DNA from 4 places in the Neorhizobium sp. T7_12 genome. Region 4 is predicted to be linked to each of the others. Evidence: riboswitches for the same ligand, from Rfam matches in the RefSeq annotation. Region 4 holds a riboswitch; each other region holds the start of a gene.
The links. Region 4 has a riboswitch for thiamine pyrophosphate ahead of thiB (thiamine ABC transporter substrate binding subunit). Riboswitches for the same ligand answer to the same signal wherever they lie in the genome.
Positions count from the first base shown of each region.

Region 1: another riboswitch for thiamine pyrophosphate. It lies ahead of C5J26_RS04050 (ABC transporter permease); the one in region 4 lies ahead of thiB (thiamine ABC transporter substrate binding subunit).
Region 2: another riboswitch for thiamine pyrophosphate. It lies ahead of thiC (phosphomethylpyrimidine synthase ThiC); the one in region 4 lies ahead of thiB (thiamine ABC transporter substrate binding subunit).
Region 3: another riboswitch for thiamine pyrophosphate. It lies ahead of thiM (hydroxyethylthiazole kinase); the one in region 4 lies ahead of thiB (thiamine ABC transporter substrate binding subunit).

Region 1 covers NZ_PVBK01000001.1:793,586-796,912, reverse strand. Annotated here, with positions in the region: gene C5J26_RS04055 (ABC transporter substrate-binding protein) at 1-707, opposite strand, end outside; gene C5J26_RS04050 (ABC transporter permease) at 704-1,498, opposite strand; TPP riboswitch at 1,634-1,737, opposite strand; gene C5J26_RS04045 (ABC transporter permease subunit) at 1,805-3,327, opposite strand, start outside.
Region 2 covers NZ_PVBK01000017.1:11,544-14,870, forward strand. Annotated here, with positions in the region: gene thiC (phosphomethylpyrimidine synthase ThiC) at 1-1,782, opposite strand, end outside; TPP riboswitch at 1,882-2,014, opposite strand; gene C5J26_RS25740 (acyl carrier protein) at 2,193-2,444, shown strand; gene C5J26_RS25745 (acyl-CoA dehydrogenase family protein) at 2,446-3,327, shown strand, end outside.
Region 3 covers NZ_PVBK01000013.1:23,715-27,041, forward strand. Annotated here, with positions in the region: gene thiD (bifunctional hydroxymethylpyrimidine kinase/phosphomethylpyrimidine kinase) at 1-287, opposite strand, end outside; gene thiE (thiamine phosphate synthase) at 284-922, opposite strand; gene thiM (hydroxyethylthiazole kinase) at 919-1,731, opposite strand; TPP riboswitch at 1,770-1,865, opposite strand; gene C5J26_RS23070 (heavy metal translocating P-type ATPase) at 1,980-3,327, shown strand, end outside.
Region 4 covers NZ_PVBK01000012.1:119,653-122,979, reverse strand. Annotated here, with positions in the region: gene C5J26_RS22670 (ABC-F family ATP-binding cassette domain-containing protein) at 1-887, shown strand, start outside; gene C5J26_RS22665 (response regulator) at 1,047-1,496, shown strand; TPP riboswitch at 1,594-1,701, shown strand; gene thiB (thiamine ABC transporter substrate binding subunit) at 1,742-2,752, shown strand; gene thiP (thiamine/thiamine pyrophosphate ABC transporter permease ThiP) at 2,757-3,327, shown strand, end outside.

The DNA of each region.
Region 1 (3,327 bases), on a different contig from region 4:
TGTTCGACGGCATGCAGGAAACGCGGCAGCCGGCTGTCCGCGGCAAAATCACGGCGGGTGACGAAGATCAGCTCGTCATAGGCCGGAACGCCGTGCTCCTCCGGGAAAAATGCGCGCCCCGCATGGCCTTCCAGCTTCATCTGGGTCAGCTCGAAATTGCGGAACCCGCCGAGCGTCGCATCCACCTTGCCGCCGATCAGCGACGGTGAGAGCGAAAAATTGACGTTGATCAGTTCCACATCGCCGTTCGAAAGCCCTTCGGAGGCCAGCATGCGCTTCAGCATCGCATCCTCGAAGCCGGTGACGGAAAAGCCGACCTTCTTGCCCTTCAGGTCCTTGAGGCTCTTGATCGGACCGTCCGCCAGCACAGTGACGGTGTTCAAGGGCGTCTCGACCAGCGTGCCGAACCGCACGAGCGGCAGGCCTGCCTCGTGGTCGAGATAGAGATTGGGCTGGTAGTGGATGCCGATATCCGCCTGCCCTGCGGAGACGAGGCGCGGCACCGCGGAGGCATCGGACGGCGGGATAAGCTCGACGTCGAGATTGGCATCGCCAAACAGCCCGCGTTGCTGGGCGATGACCATCGGCGCATGGTCCGGATTGACAAACCATTCGAGCAGCACGCTGAGCTTGTCGGCGGCCTGCGCAGAAATCGGGGTGGCAAGGCTGGCTAGCGCGATGAAGGACGCGGTGAGGATACGGATCATGATCGGACGGAACTCCTTGATGCGAACTGGGATGAGGATGAAGATGAGAGGTCGGCTTCGCTGGCCCACGGGGCGAGCCCGGCGGTCAGCCGGTCGATGAGAAGCCTTAGAATGAGGGTAAGGATTGCCAGTATGGTCATCGCCGCGAACACGGTGTCGGTCTGCATGCGGGCATTGGCCTGGACCATCACGAAGCCGAGCCCGCCGGACGCGCCCACCCATTCGCCGACCACGGCTCCAAGCGGCGCAAGCGGGGCAGCGACCCGAAGACCGGAGACGAGGCTCGGGATCGCCAGCGGCACGCGCATCGACACCAGCGTCTGCCAGTGGTTCGCGCCCTCCAGCGAGACGGCGTCAAGGATTTCCTGATCGGTGCGGCGAAGACCGTCGGCAAAGGCGGAGGCGACCGGAAAGAAGATGATGATCGTCGTCATCGCCACCTTCGAGGCGAGCCCGAAACCCAGCCAGAGAACCAGGATCGGCGCCAGCACGAAGACGGGAAAGGCCTGCAGGATCAGCACCATCGGCCAGACGAGACGGCCAAGCCGCGGCAACGCGGCGACCCCGAATGCCGTGGCGATGCCGAGGCCTGCGCCGATCGCGAGGCCCAGCGCGATTTCCGTCAGCGTGACGAGGCCGTTCTGCAGCAGGAAACCCGGCTGCCGCCCGAAGGCGGAAGCGACGGCAATCGGAGACGGCAGAATGTAGCGGGGCGGAGCAAACAGCCAGACGCCCGCTTGCCAGAGGGCGACAAGCAGGACGAGGCCGATGACCGCATGGGACGCGCGCATGATGCTACGCGCCGAACCTGCACGCCGGGACCGGATGCCCTTTCGGGACAACGGGAAGAATGGATGTCATCGGTCGATCTCCAGATCAGTCAATCACGGAGATCCAGGTAAAGCGGAGAAGAGAAAGTATCGTCGAATGACGCTTATTTCCGTTCCTACGCCGGCATGACCCGGATCAGGTTCAAGGGTCCGGCTCACCGCCATCTCAGCATCGTCAAGATGCCCCCCTCGGAAGAACACGATAACTGTCGGTTTTCGCTATGTCTGTCAAGCGGACCGGACGGTCCGCCCGCTATCGTTTCCAACTCACCGCGCGTAGAGACGGTCGAGGCGGACCACCCTGCCCAGCAGGGCCAGCGCGATGACGGTGAAGAGGATCAGGACGGCCGAGATGGCATGCGCGGTCGGCTCCAGGCTGAAGGTCGATTCCGCGTAGATGCGGACCGGCAGCGTCGTCAGTCGGGCGGTGGTGAGGAAGCTCGTCACCGTCACCTCGCCGAAGCTCAGCAGGAAGCCGACGATGCCGGCTGCGAACAGCCCCGGCGCCAGGCCTGGCATGATGATCAGGAAGAAGCGCCGCACCGGGCTTGCGCCGAGGCTCGCCGCCGCCTCCTCCTGCGCCCGGTCGAGCCCCATGACCGAGGTGGTCAGAAGCGTGATCGCAAACGGCAGAATGACGATCACGTGGATCGCCACGAGGCCGAGGAAGGGCGGAATGATCAGGTAGATCTGCAAGAGCCGCAGCATTCCGACCCCGATCGCCACGTGGGGCAGCGACATCGGCAGCAGCCAGAAAGCCAGGAGCGCGGAGCGACCCTTGAACGGATAACGGGCGAGCGCGAAGGCCGCCGGCAGCGAAAGCGAAAGCGCCACCAGCATCGAGGTGACGGCAAGCCGCACCGACACCCAAAAGGCATCCGCGTAGGTTCCGGCAAAAAACACCGCCTCGTACCATTTGAGGGTGAAACCGCGGAAGCCGGAAGCGGTCGCCTGCGGCACGTCGTTGAAACTCTGGATGCAGACCAGCACCAGCGGCAGCAGCAGGAGCAGCAGCGAGATGGCGAGCAGCAGTTTCGAGACGATCGGCCCGAGGATGTTGATGATCGGCACCAACCAGCGCGGTATGCTCCAGGGATTGCTGGGCTTGCCCTTCAGCCACGGCATCAGGCGGTTGAGCGAATAGGCGCAGAGCGCCGCAAACGCGAGACCGGTGACGGTCATGATGATAGCAAGTGCTGCGGCAAGCGGCGCATTGAGGTTCTTGATCGCTTCCTGCAGCACCAGCATGCCCGTGGTCCAGACCTTCTTTCCGCCGAGCAGGGAGGCGGAAACGTAAGCCGTGGTCGCCATCAGGAAAACGATCACAGTGCCGGAGCGCAGGCCGGGCAGCGAAAGCGGCAGGTCGACGGTGAGAAACCGGACCGCGGGAGAGGCGCCGAGGCTCTGGGCCGCTTCATGCACGCGCGGCGAAGTGTTCTGCAGGTTATCGTAGAGCGCCAGCACCATGAAGGGCAGGAAGACCTGCGCCAGCGCGACCGCGACCGCGCCGTGCGTGAACAGCATGTACCGGGCCGGCGGAATGCCGATCAGCCCGGTGACCGAATTGATCAGCCCTTCGGGTGCCAGCAGGAGAATGATGCCGAGCGAGCGCACCACGACATTGGTCAGCAGCGGAATGAGGATGACGGCGAATGCGGCCGCGCGGTATTTCACCGGCATCCGTGCCAGCCAGTGGGCAAGCGGGTAACCGAGAAGCGCGGTGATGACGGTCACGCCGAGGCCAAGCAGGATGGTTTCGGAGACGACGCCGAAATAGAAGCCGTCGGAGA
Region 2 (3,327 bases), on a different contig from region 4:
GCCACCGTCGCGATATTTCGCAGCCATGGCTTCCAGGCCCTCCTTCTGCGCTTCGGCGCGGATGTCGTGGGAAATCCGCATCGAGCAGAATTTCGGGCCGCACATGGAGCAGAAATGCGCCACCTTGTGCGCCTCCTTCGGCAAGGTCTCGTCATGCATCGAGCGGGCCGTTTCCGGATCGAGCGACAGGTTGAACTGGTCCTCCCAGCGGAATTCGAAGCGGGCGCGCGACAGCGCGTCGTCGCGCACCTGCGCCGCCGGATGGCCTTTGGCGAGATCGGCGGCATGTGCCGCGATCTTGTAGGTGATGACGCCAACCTTGACGTCGTTGCGGTCCGGCAGGCCGAGATGTTCCTTGGGCGTCACGTAGCAGAGCATGGCGGTGCCGAACCAGCCGATCATCGCCGCCCCGATACCCGACGTGATGTGGTCGTAGCCCGGCGCGATATCGGTGGTCAGCGGCCCGAGCGTGTAGAACGGCGCCTCGCCGCAGACCGCGAGCTGCTTGTCCATGTTGGCCTTGATCTTGTGCATCGGCACATGGCCGGGGCCTTCGATCATCACCTGGCAATCCTTCGCCCAGGCGATCTTCGTCAATTCCCCGAGGGTCTCCAGTTCCGCGAACTGCGCCGCGTCATTGGCATCGGCGATCGAACCCGGGCGAAGACCGTCGCCGAGCGAGAACGACACGTCGTAGGCCCGGGCGATGTCGCAGATTTCCTCGAAATGTTCGTAGAGGAAACTTTCCTTGTGGTGGTGCAGACACCACTTGGCCATGATCGAGCCGCCGCGGGAAACGATGCCGGTGACGCGGTTGACGGTGAGCGGGATATAGGCGAGCCGCACGCCGGCATGGATGGTGAAGTAGTCGACACCCTGCTCCGCCTGCTCGATCAGCGTGTCGCGATAGACCTCCCAGGTCAGGTCTTCGGCAACGCCGTTCACCTTTTCGAGCGCCTGGTAGAGCGGCACGGTGCCGATCGGCACCGGCGAATTGCGGATGATCCAGTCGCGGATATTGTGGATGTTGCGGCCGGTCGACAGGTCCATGACCGTATCGGCGCCCCAGCGGATCGCCCAGACCATCTTCTCGACTTCCTCGGCCATCGACGAGGTGACGGCCGAATTGCCGATATTGGCATTGATCTTCACCAGGAAGTTCCGGCCGATGATCATCGGTTCGGATTCGGGATGGTTGATGTTGGCAGGAATGATCGCCCTGCCTTCCGCGACTTCGCGCCGAACGAATTCCGGCGTCACGAAGTCCGGCACATGGGCGCCGAAACTTTCGCCGTCGCGGATGAGCGGCTCGCTGGCCGCCTGCCGGCCGAGGTTCTCGCGGATGGCGACGAATTCCATCTCCGGCGTGACGATGCCGGCCCGCGCATAGGCGATCTGGGTGACGGCCCTGCCCGTCTTCGCCTTGAACGGTTGGTTGCGGATCGGGAATTCCGGCGTCAGGTGGCTGCCGGACACGAAGCCGTTATCCTCCGGCCTGACGATGCGGCCCTCATAGGTTTCGACATCGCCGCGGGCGGCAATCCAGCTTTCGCGCAGGCGCGGCAGGCCGGCATCGATGCTGATCGCGGCGCCTTCGACGGTATAGGGACCGGAGGAATCGTAGACGGTGACCGGCGGTTCGCCGGAGGTCGGATGCAATGCGATCTGGCGCATCGGCACGCGGACGTCCGGGTGGATCGTTCCTGCTTTCAGGACCTTCGTGGAAACGGGAAGCGGGCCGGTGGTGACGACCGGGGTGAGCTTGGTGGTTGCGATATTCATGGTTCAAGGCTCCAAGGTTTGACGTTTGGAGACCCAGTTCCAGTGTTGGAATGATGGAAAAACACCCCGGAATGCGAAGGACGGTTTCCCGCCCTCGCTGCCGCAGCGCCCGCACCGTCCCTACGCCAGTATGAACTGGATCAGGTTCAACGGGTCACTGCGCCTCGGCCGGCCAAAGCCGTTCCGACCAGCAGTATCTCAGCCCCTTGGCGGGACCCCCCTGGTGAATGGCGCCATCAGAAACCCGCGGGCCGTTGATGTCAAGCCGGGCCATGCCGATGGCGATCGATCGGATTTTACGGAATCCCGCAGCCCTAACTTCACGACGTTTATTGCCGGAATCTTATGCTTTCCTGCGTAGTAACGTCCCCAGCGATGAACGCAGATTTGAACGATCCGGAGATGTCGAGATGAACGAGACCATTCGCGAATTGCTCACACGTGTAGGCGGCCTTCCGGTCGCGGTGACCGAGCTGGAAGACGGCGCCGATCTTTATGCGGCCGGCCTCTCCTCATTTGCATCCGTACAACTGATGCTCGGCCTGGAAGAGGCCTTCGACATCGAGTTTCCCGACAGCCTTTTGAACCGCAAGTCCTTCGCCAGCATAGCTGCGATCGAGCAGACGGTTTCGCATATCCTGAAAGCGCGCGAGGCCGCTTGAGATGAGCCTCCCCGCCTTTGCCGCCGACATGAGCCTGAGCGCCCGCGCTCACCGCGTGGCAACCGTAGCGGCCGAATTTGCCGACCGCGTCGATCATGACGGCCGCTTCCCCCGCGAAGCGGTCGATGCCATGAAAGCCGAGCGCCTGATCGGCATCCAGATCCCGGCCGCGTTCGGCGGCGAGAGCGCTTCGATCGCCGAGATCGCCGAGGTCTGCTCCATCCTGGGACAGGCCTGCGCCGCGAGCGCCATGGTTTTCGCCATGCACCAGATTAAGGTTTCGAGCCTCGTGGAGCATGGTGGCGACAGCGAATGGCATAAGGACTTCATGCGCGAGCTTGCCGGCCGCCAGCTTCTCGTCGCCTCCGCGACGACCGAGGGCGGCATCGGCGGCAATATGCGCAACTCCATCTGCGCGATCGAGGTCGAGGGCGACGTCTGCCGCCTGACCAAGGATGCGACGGTGATTTCCTACGGCGCCCACGCCGATGCGATCATGGTCACCTCGCGCTCCAACGAAAAGGCCGCACCGACCGACCAGGTCATGACCGTCTTCAAGCAAGGCCAGTATACCCTGCAGAAGACCGTCGACTGGGATACGCTCGGCATGCGCGGCACTTGCTCCGACGGCTTCCTCTTCAGGGGCGAGGCGCCGTCCGTCCAGATCTTTCCAAAGCCGTTCGCCGAAATCGCGGCGCAATCGATGCTCGCCACCTCGCATCTCCTCTGGAGCGCGGTCTGGTACGGGATCGCCGCCGATGCGGTACTGCGCGCCCAGGCCTTCGTGCGCGCCGCCGCCCGCAAGGCCGGCGGCACCCAACCGCCCGGCGCGCTGAGGCTCGCCGAAGCCTCGAACCTGCTGCAGCTCCTCAAGGCCGGCATC
Region 3 (3,327 bases), on a different contig from region 4:
GGGCGCAGCACGTCGGCAACCGCCTCGGCGATCTCGGCATTGGCGATCATGCCGATCTTCACCGCGTCGACGCGCACGTCGAGAAAAATGGTGCGGATCTGGTTTGCGACGAAGGCGGCGGGCACCGCATGCACCCCGGTGACGCCTTGGGTATTCTGAGCGGTCAGCGCGGTCAGCGCCGCCATGCCATAGGTGCCGCGGGCCGCAAAGGTTTTCAGATCCGCCTGGATGCCGGCGCCGCCGGAAGGGTCCGAACCGGCGATCGACAGGACATTCTTGATGCTCATGCGCGCGCCCTTTCGATTTCCGCGGCAATTCTGCGGGCTGCGGCTTCAGGATCGGGCTGGCCGCAGATAGCGGAGACGACCGCGATGCCCTTTGCGCCGGCGGCGAGTGCGAGGCCGGCATGATCCGCCTTGACGCCGCCGATCGCCACTGCCGGAACCGACGCCATGGCGACGATGCGCGCAAGCCCGTTGAAACCGATCGGCTGCTTGTGGTCGGGTTTGGTGCCGGTCGCAAAGACGGGACCGATGCCGACATAATCGATGATGGACGGATCCACCCGTCGCGCCAGGTCTTCGTTTTCGACCGAGAGGCCGAGGATCATGCCATGGCCGGCGCGCTGGCGCGCCATCGCCGCCACCATATCGCTCTGGCCGACATGCAGGCCTTCCGCTCCAATCACGATCGCTGCCTCCACGTCGTCGTTGATGATCAGGGGCACGCCGGTGCCTGCCAGCACCGCCTTCAGAGCCCGGCCGGTTTCGATCATCTTAGCTGTATCCGCCTGCTTGTCGCGGAGCTGGACGATGGTCGCGCCGCCGGCGACCGCCAGCCTTGCCGTCTCGACCATGCCGATGTCGCGGCAGAGATCCGGGTCGAGGACGAGGTAGACGGAAAGATCGAAGGTCTTTTTCATGCGGAAACGATCCTTGCCTTGGCATCGAGCGTCTCGCCGGTCAGCGCCGCGAGACGGTCGAGGAAGATCGGCGAGAAGAAGCCGGGACCGGAGGCGGTAAACGCCGCTTCCTCTCCCGCGACCGCGAACATGGCGAGTGCGGCGACCGTCGCCTCGAAGGGATCGTCCGTGCTTGCCGCAAAGGCGCCGACCAGGCAGGTGAGCGAGCAGCCGAGCGCGGTGACCCGCGGCATCAGGGCGGAGCCGCCAAGGATGCGGACCGAACGCCGGCCGTCGGTGACGAAATCCACCTCGCCGGTGACGGCCACCACGCAGGCCTGCCGCTGGGTGATGGCGATGGCGGAACTTTCGGCCGCCGCAACGCTGTCGCCGCTATCGACGCCATGGCCGCTCGACTGGCTGCCGGCCAGCGCGATGATTTCCGACGCATTGCCACGGATGACCGTGGGCTTCAGTTCGATGAGCTGGGCGACTGCCGCGCGACGATAGGCGGTGGCGTAATGGGCGACGGGATCGAGCACCCATGGCTTGCCAGCTTCCGTGGCGGAGGCGGCCGCGGCCTTCATGCCGGCCAGGAAATCCGGCGACAGGGTGCCGATATTGATCGTCAGGGCCGAAGCGATACGGGCGAATTCGCCGGCTTCTTCCTTGGTGTGTACCATGGCGGGCGAGGCGCCGGCCGCGAGCATCACGTTGGCTGCGATGTTCATCGCTACGAAATTGGTGATGTTCTGGACGAGCGGATTTTTCGCGCGCATCGCCGTCAACAGCTGGCCGGGGGTTTCCGCAAGGAGCGTTGTCGTCTGCATGTCTGCCTCGTTCGGCGGGGCAGGCGCGGGGCGCAATGTTGAACGCCCGGACGACTCCCTCCGCCAGCATGATCTGGTTCAGGTTCTAAGGGTGCTTCTCAGCCCGGCTCTGCCGGACGCCCCTGTCTTCACCATGGCTTACAGCAAAGAGAATGCGCTTCGCCAGTGATTTTTTCTGATTTTAGGCCTTGCAGCTCTAGTCGCTAGAGGTTGTAGAGACGGGGCTCGGTCCAAACGGGAAAGAGACGATGAGCGCCACGACACAGGCACGATACAAGGTTGGCGGCATGGATTGCGCCAGCTGCGCGACGAAGATCGACACCGCGGTTCGCCGCATGCCGGGCGTCGCGGACGTGTCCGTTTCGGTTGCGTCCGGCACGATGACGGTAAAGCACGACGGGACAGGCGATCTTGGCGCGATCGAGAAGAAGGTTGTCGGGCTGGGGTATACGCTGAGGGCGCTGGGTCAGAGGGCGCCGGCCAACGTCGGAGCGAGCGGCCCCCTCACCCCACCTCCGCTTCGCTCGGTGGACCTCTCCCCAAGGGGAGAGGAGGACGGAGACGGAGCGGCAAGTCTTCTTCTCCCCAGCGGGGAGAAGGTGGCCGCGGAGCGGTCGGATGAGGGGGAGGCCGGTCACGGCCAACATAGCCACGACGGTGGGCACGATCATTCCCATAACGACCACGCCACCAAAGAAATCGAAGACCTGCATGGCCACGATCACGGGCCGATGGACGGGCCGTGGTGGAAATCGGCAAAGGGCCGCCTGACCATCCTGGTCGGGTTCGTGTTGACGGCGGCTTACGGGCTCGGCCACCTCGTTCCCGCCTATGACACCTATATCTTCGCCGCCGCGATGTTGGTCGGCCTCGTGCCGATCGCCCGGCGCGCGATCATGGCAGCACTTGCCGGTACGCCGTTTTCGATCGAGATGCTGATGACGATCGCCGCCGTTGGCGCTGTCATCATCGACGCGTCGGAAGAGGCCGCCGCCGTGGTCTTCCTTTTCCTCATCGGCGAATTGCTGGAAGGGGTCGCGGCCGGCAAGGCGCGGCAGAGCATCCAGAGCCTGACGGCGCTGGTGCCGAAGAACGCGCTGCTCGAAGAAAACGGCCAGACCCGCGAAGTGCCGGCCGAGAGCCTTGCGGTTGGCGCGACCATCCTCGTGCGTCCCGGCGACCGCATTTCGGCGGACGGCGTCATCATCGCCGGCGAAAGCGCGATCGACGAAGCGCCGGTGACGGGCGAAAGCACGCCGGTTGCCAAGGGCATCGACGATACGGTGTTTGCCGGCACGATCAACGGCGATGCCGCTCTGCGGGTTCGGGTCACGGCAGCTGCCGAGGACAATACGATTGCCCGCGTGGTGCGGCTGGTCGAGGAGGCGCAGGAGAGCAAGGCCCCGACCGAACGCTTCATCGACCGGTTCTCGCGGTATTACACGCCGGGTGTCGTCGCCGTTGCCGCACTGGTCGCCATCTTGCCGCCGCTCGTTGTCGGTGCGTCCTGGAGCGAGTGGGTCTACAAAGGCCTGGCGATCCTCTTGATCGGCTGCCCCTGCGCGCTGGTCATCTCGACGCCGGCGGCAATCGCCG
Region 4 (3,327 bases):
TCGTCGGCCCGAACGGTGCCGGCAAGACGACGCTTCTGAAGATGCTGACCGGCCAGCTGACGCCCGACACCGGCACCGTCAAGCTCGGCACCAACCTGGAAATCGCCACGCTCGACCAGAAGCGCGAGGACCTGGACCCCGAGGACACGCTGTCCCACTATCTGACGGATGGACGCGGCGAGACGCTGCTGGTCAACGGCGAACAGCGGCATGTCGCAGGCTACATGAAGGACTTCCTGTTCCAGCCGGAGCAGATCAGGACACCGATCAGGAACCTTTCCGGCGGCGAGCGCGCCCGGCTGATGCTCGCCCGCATCATGGCCCGGCCGTCCAACCTCCTGATATTGGACGAACCGACCAACGACCTCGACATCGAGACGCTGGACCTGCTGCAGGAAATCGTCGCCGGCTATTCCGGCACCGTCATCCTCGTCAGCCACGACCGCGACTTCCTCGACCGCACCGTGACCTCGACCATCGCCCCCGCAAATCCGGACGCACCGGACGGCCGCTGGATCGAATATGCCGGCGGCTACACGGATATGCTGGCGCAGCGGAAAGGCGCGCTGGAGGAAAGGCGCCGCACGGAGAAAGCTGACAGGGCAAAAACCGATACCGCGGCACCGGTTTCCGGCACCCCCAAGGGCAAAGGCAAGCTTTCCTTCAAGCAGAAATTCGCGCTCGAGAACCTGCCGAAGGAAATGGCAAAAGCCGAGGCCGAGATCGCCGCCCGCGAGAAGAAAATGGCCGATCCCAACCTCTTCACCAAGGATCCCGCCGCTTTCAACCAGCTGGCCGCGGAGATGGAAAAGCTGCGCCAAAGCATCAGCAAAATGGAAGAAGAATGGCTGGAACTCGAAATGCTGCGCGAGGAAATCGAAGGCTGATTTGCGATTTGTTAAGCTTAACAATTAGTTAGTTGAAAAAATATTTGTCGCGGAGCGGAACATATGATGTCCCGGGGCGTTCTGGGTGTGAGTAGTGGTCGAAATGTCCCGGGGACGGATCGGCCTGCAAAGAACCGATCAATCGAATGGGGACATCCAATGCTGACAAATGTTACGCGTCGTCGGCTGGCCACTGAGGCGATGAATCAAAGAGTTATGATTGTCGAAGACGAGTTTCTGATCGCGCTCGATGTAGCCGAGACGATCGAAGCCATGGGCCTGAAAGTCGCCGGTTTTGCCAATGCCCGCAAACACGCCCTGGCGCTCGCCGCCTATGCCGATATCGCCTTGGTCGATGTCAATCTCTCGGACGGCCGGACTGGTCCGGAGATTGGCCGCGAGCTTGCCGAGCAATATGGCATCACCGTCGTCTTCATGACGGGTAATCCGGACGATGTGGAAGCCGGCGTCGAAGGCTCGCTCGGCGTGCTCACCAAACCGGTCATGCCCGAGGTGGTCGAGAAGACCATCGACTACGCCGTTGCCAACCGGCTGGGCGGCATGGCGATCGTTCCGCGTGAGCTGAAAGTGTTTCCGCAGAACCACTGAGCAATGAACCACCGAGCCGTGTTGCTCCTGCCGAATGCGCTTTGAGCCGGTCGCAGACCGCCTCTTGCCAGCCATTCGCCTCGCCGCTAAATCTGATCCTGCTCTAACGGGGTGCCGCGCGTTTTCGTGCGGCTGAGAGGCCTTTGGCCAACCCGCGGAACCTGATCCGGTTAACACCGGCGGAGGGATTAGACGGCTCTTCATCAGCGCCTATTCCCCTTTGTCACCACAACGAGGAGACGCTGATGCGCAGCACCATTCTTTCCATATTCGCGGCCGCTGCCGCCCTTTCCCTTTCCGCGCCGGCCGAAGCGCAAGAAAAGACGCTGACCGTCTACACCTACGAGAGCTTCATCTCCGACTGGGGACCGGGACCGAAGGTCAAGGAGGCTTTCGAGAAAACCTGCGCCTGCAAACTCGATTTCGTCGGCGTCGCCGATGGCGTGGCGCTTCTGACCCGCCTGAAACTGGAGGGCAAAGGCACCGACGCCGATATCGCGCTCGGCCTCGATACCAATCTGATCTCCGAGGCCAAGGCGACCGGTCTGTTCGAGCCGCACGGGCTCGACGCCGCCGCGGCCAAGGTCCCCGGCAATTACAGCGACGACACGTTCATCCCCTACGACTACGGCCATTTCGCCGTCGTCTATGACACGCAGGCAATCAAGAACCCACCCAGAAGCCTCAAGGACCTGGTGGACGGCGATCCGGCACAGAAGATCGCCATCGAGGACCCGCGCACGTCGACACCCGGCCTCGGCCTGCTGCTCTGGGTGAAATCGGTCTATGGCGACCAGGCACCGGAGGCCTGGGGCAAGCTCAGGAAACGTGTGCTGACCGTCACGCCCGGCTGGTCGGAGGCCTATGGCCTATTCACCAAGGGCGAAGTGCCGATGGTGTTTTCCTACACGACCTCGCCAGCCTATCACATGGTCGAGGAGAAGACGGAGCGCTACCAGGCCGCCTCCTTCTCCGAAGGCCATTACATCCAGATCGAGGTCGCCGGCATGCTGAAGGGGGCGGGAGACAAGGATCTCGCGAAACAGTTCCTGAAATTCATGGTCTCGCCGGCCTTCCAGGACGTCATCCCGACCACCAATTGGATGATGCCGGCCGCCAAGACCTCCCAGCCGCTCCCCGACGCATTCAACAACCTGGTGCAGCCGACCAAGACTTTCCTGATGGGGTCGGATCAGGTGGCCAAGAACCGGCAGGCCTGGATCGACGAATGGCTGACCGCTATGAGCATGAACTGATCCCATGCTGACGAGGGCGGAGCGGAGACGCGGGATAGGCTGGGGGCTGCTGAGCCTTGCCGGAATCGCCTTCTTCGTCGGCATCGCAGTCGCCGCCCTTCTCTCCTGGGACGCAGGCAACACCCAAAGCCGGCTGTTCACCGCCTATACCTGGCGAATTCTGCGTTTCACACTGCTGCAGGCGGTTCTTTCGACGCTGCTGTCGGTCGTCTTCGCCCTTCCCGTCGCACTCGCGCTCGCACGCCGCCCGCGCTTTCCGGGCCGCGTGTGGATCATCCGGCTGATGGCATTGCCGATGGGCCTGCCGGTGCTGATCGGTGCGCTCGGCCTGATCGGCATCTGGGGACGGCAAGGAGTGATGAACAGCCTGCTATTGAAGCTCGGCCTCGAACAGCCGGTCAGCATTTACGGGCTTTCCGGCATATTGCTGGCACATGTGTTCTTCAACCTGCCGCTCGCCGGGAGGCTGCTGCTTGCGGCGCTGGAGCGCCTGCCGGCGGAATATTGGCTGCTCTCCTCCAGCCTCGGGATGAAACCCTTCTCCGTTTTCCGTTTCATCGAGTGGCCTGCAGCCC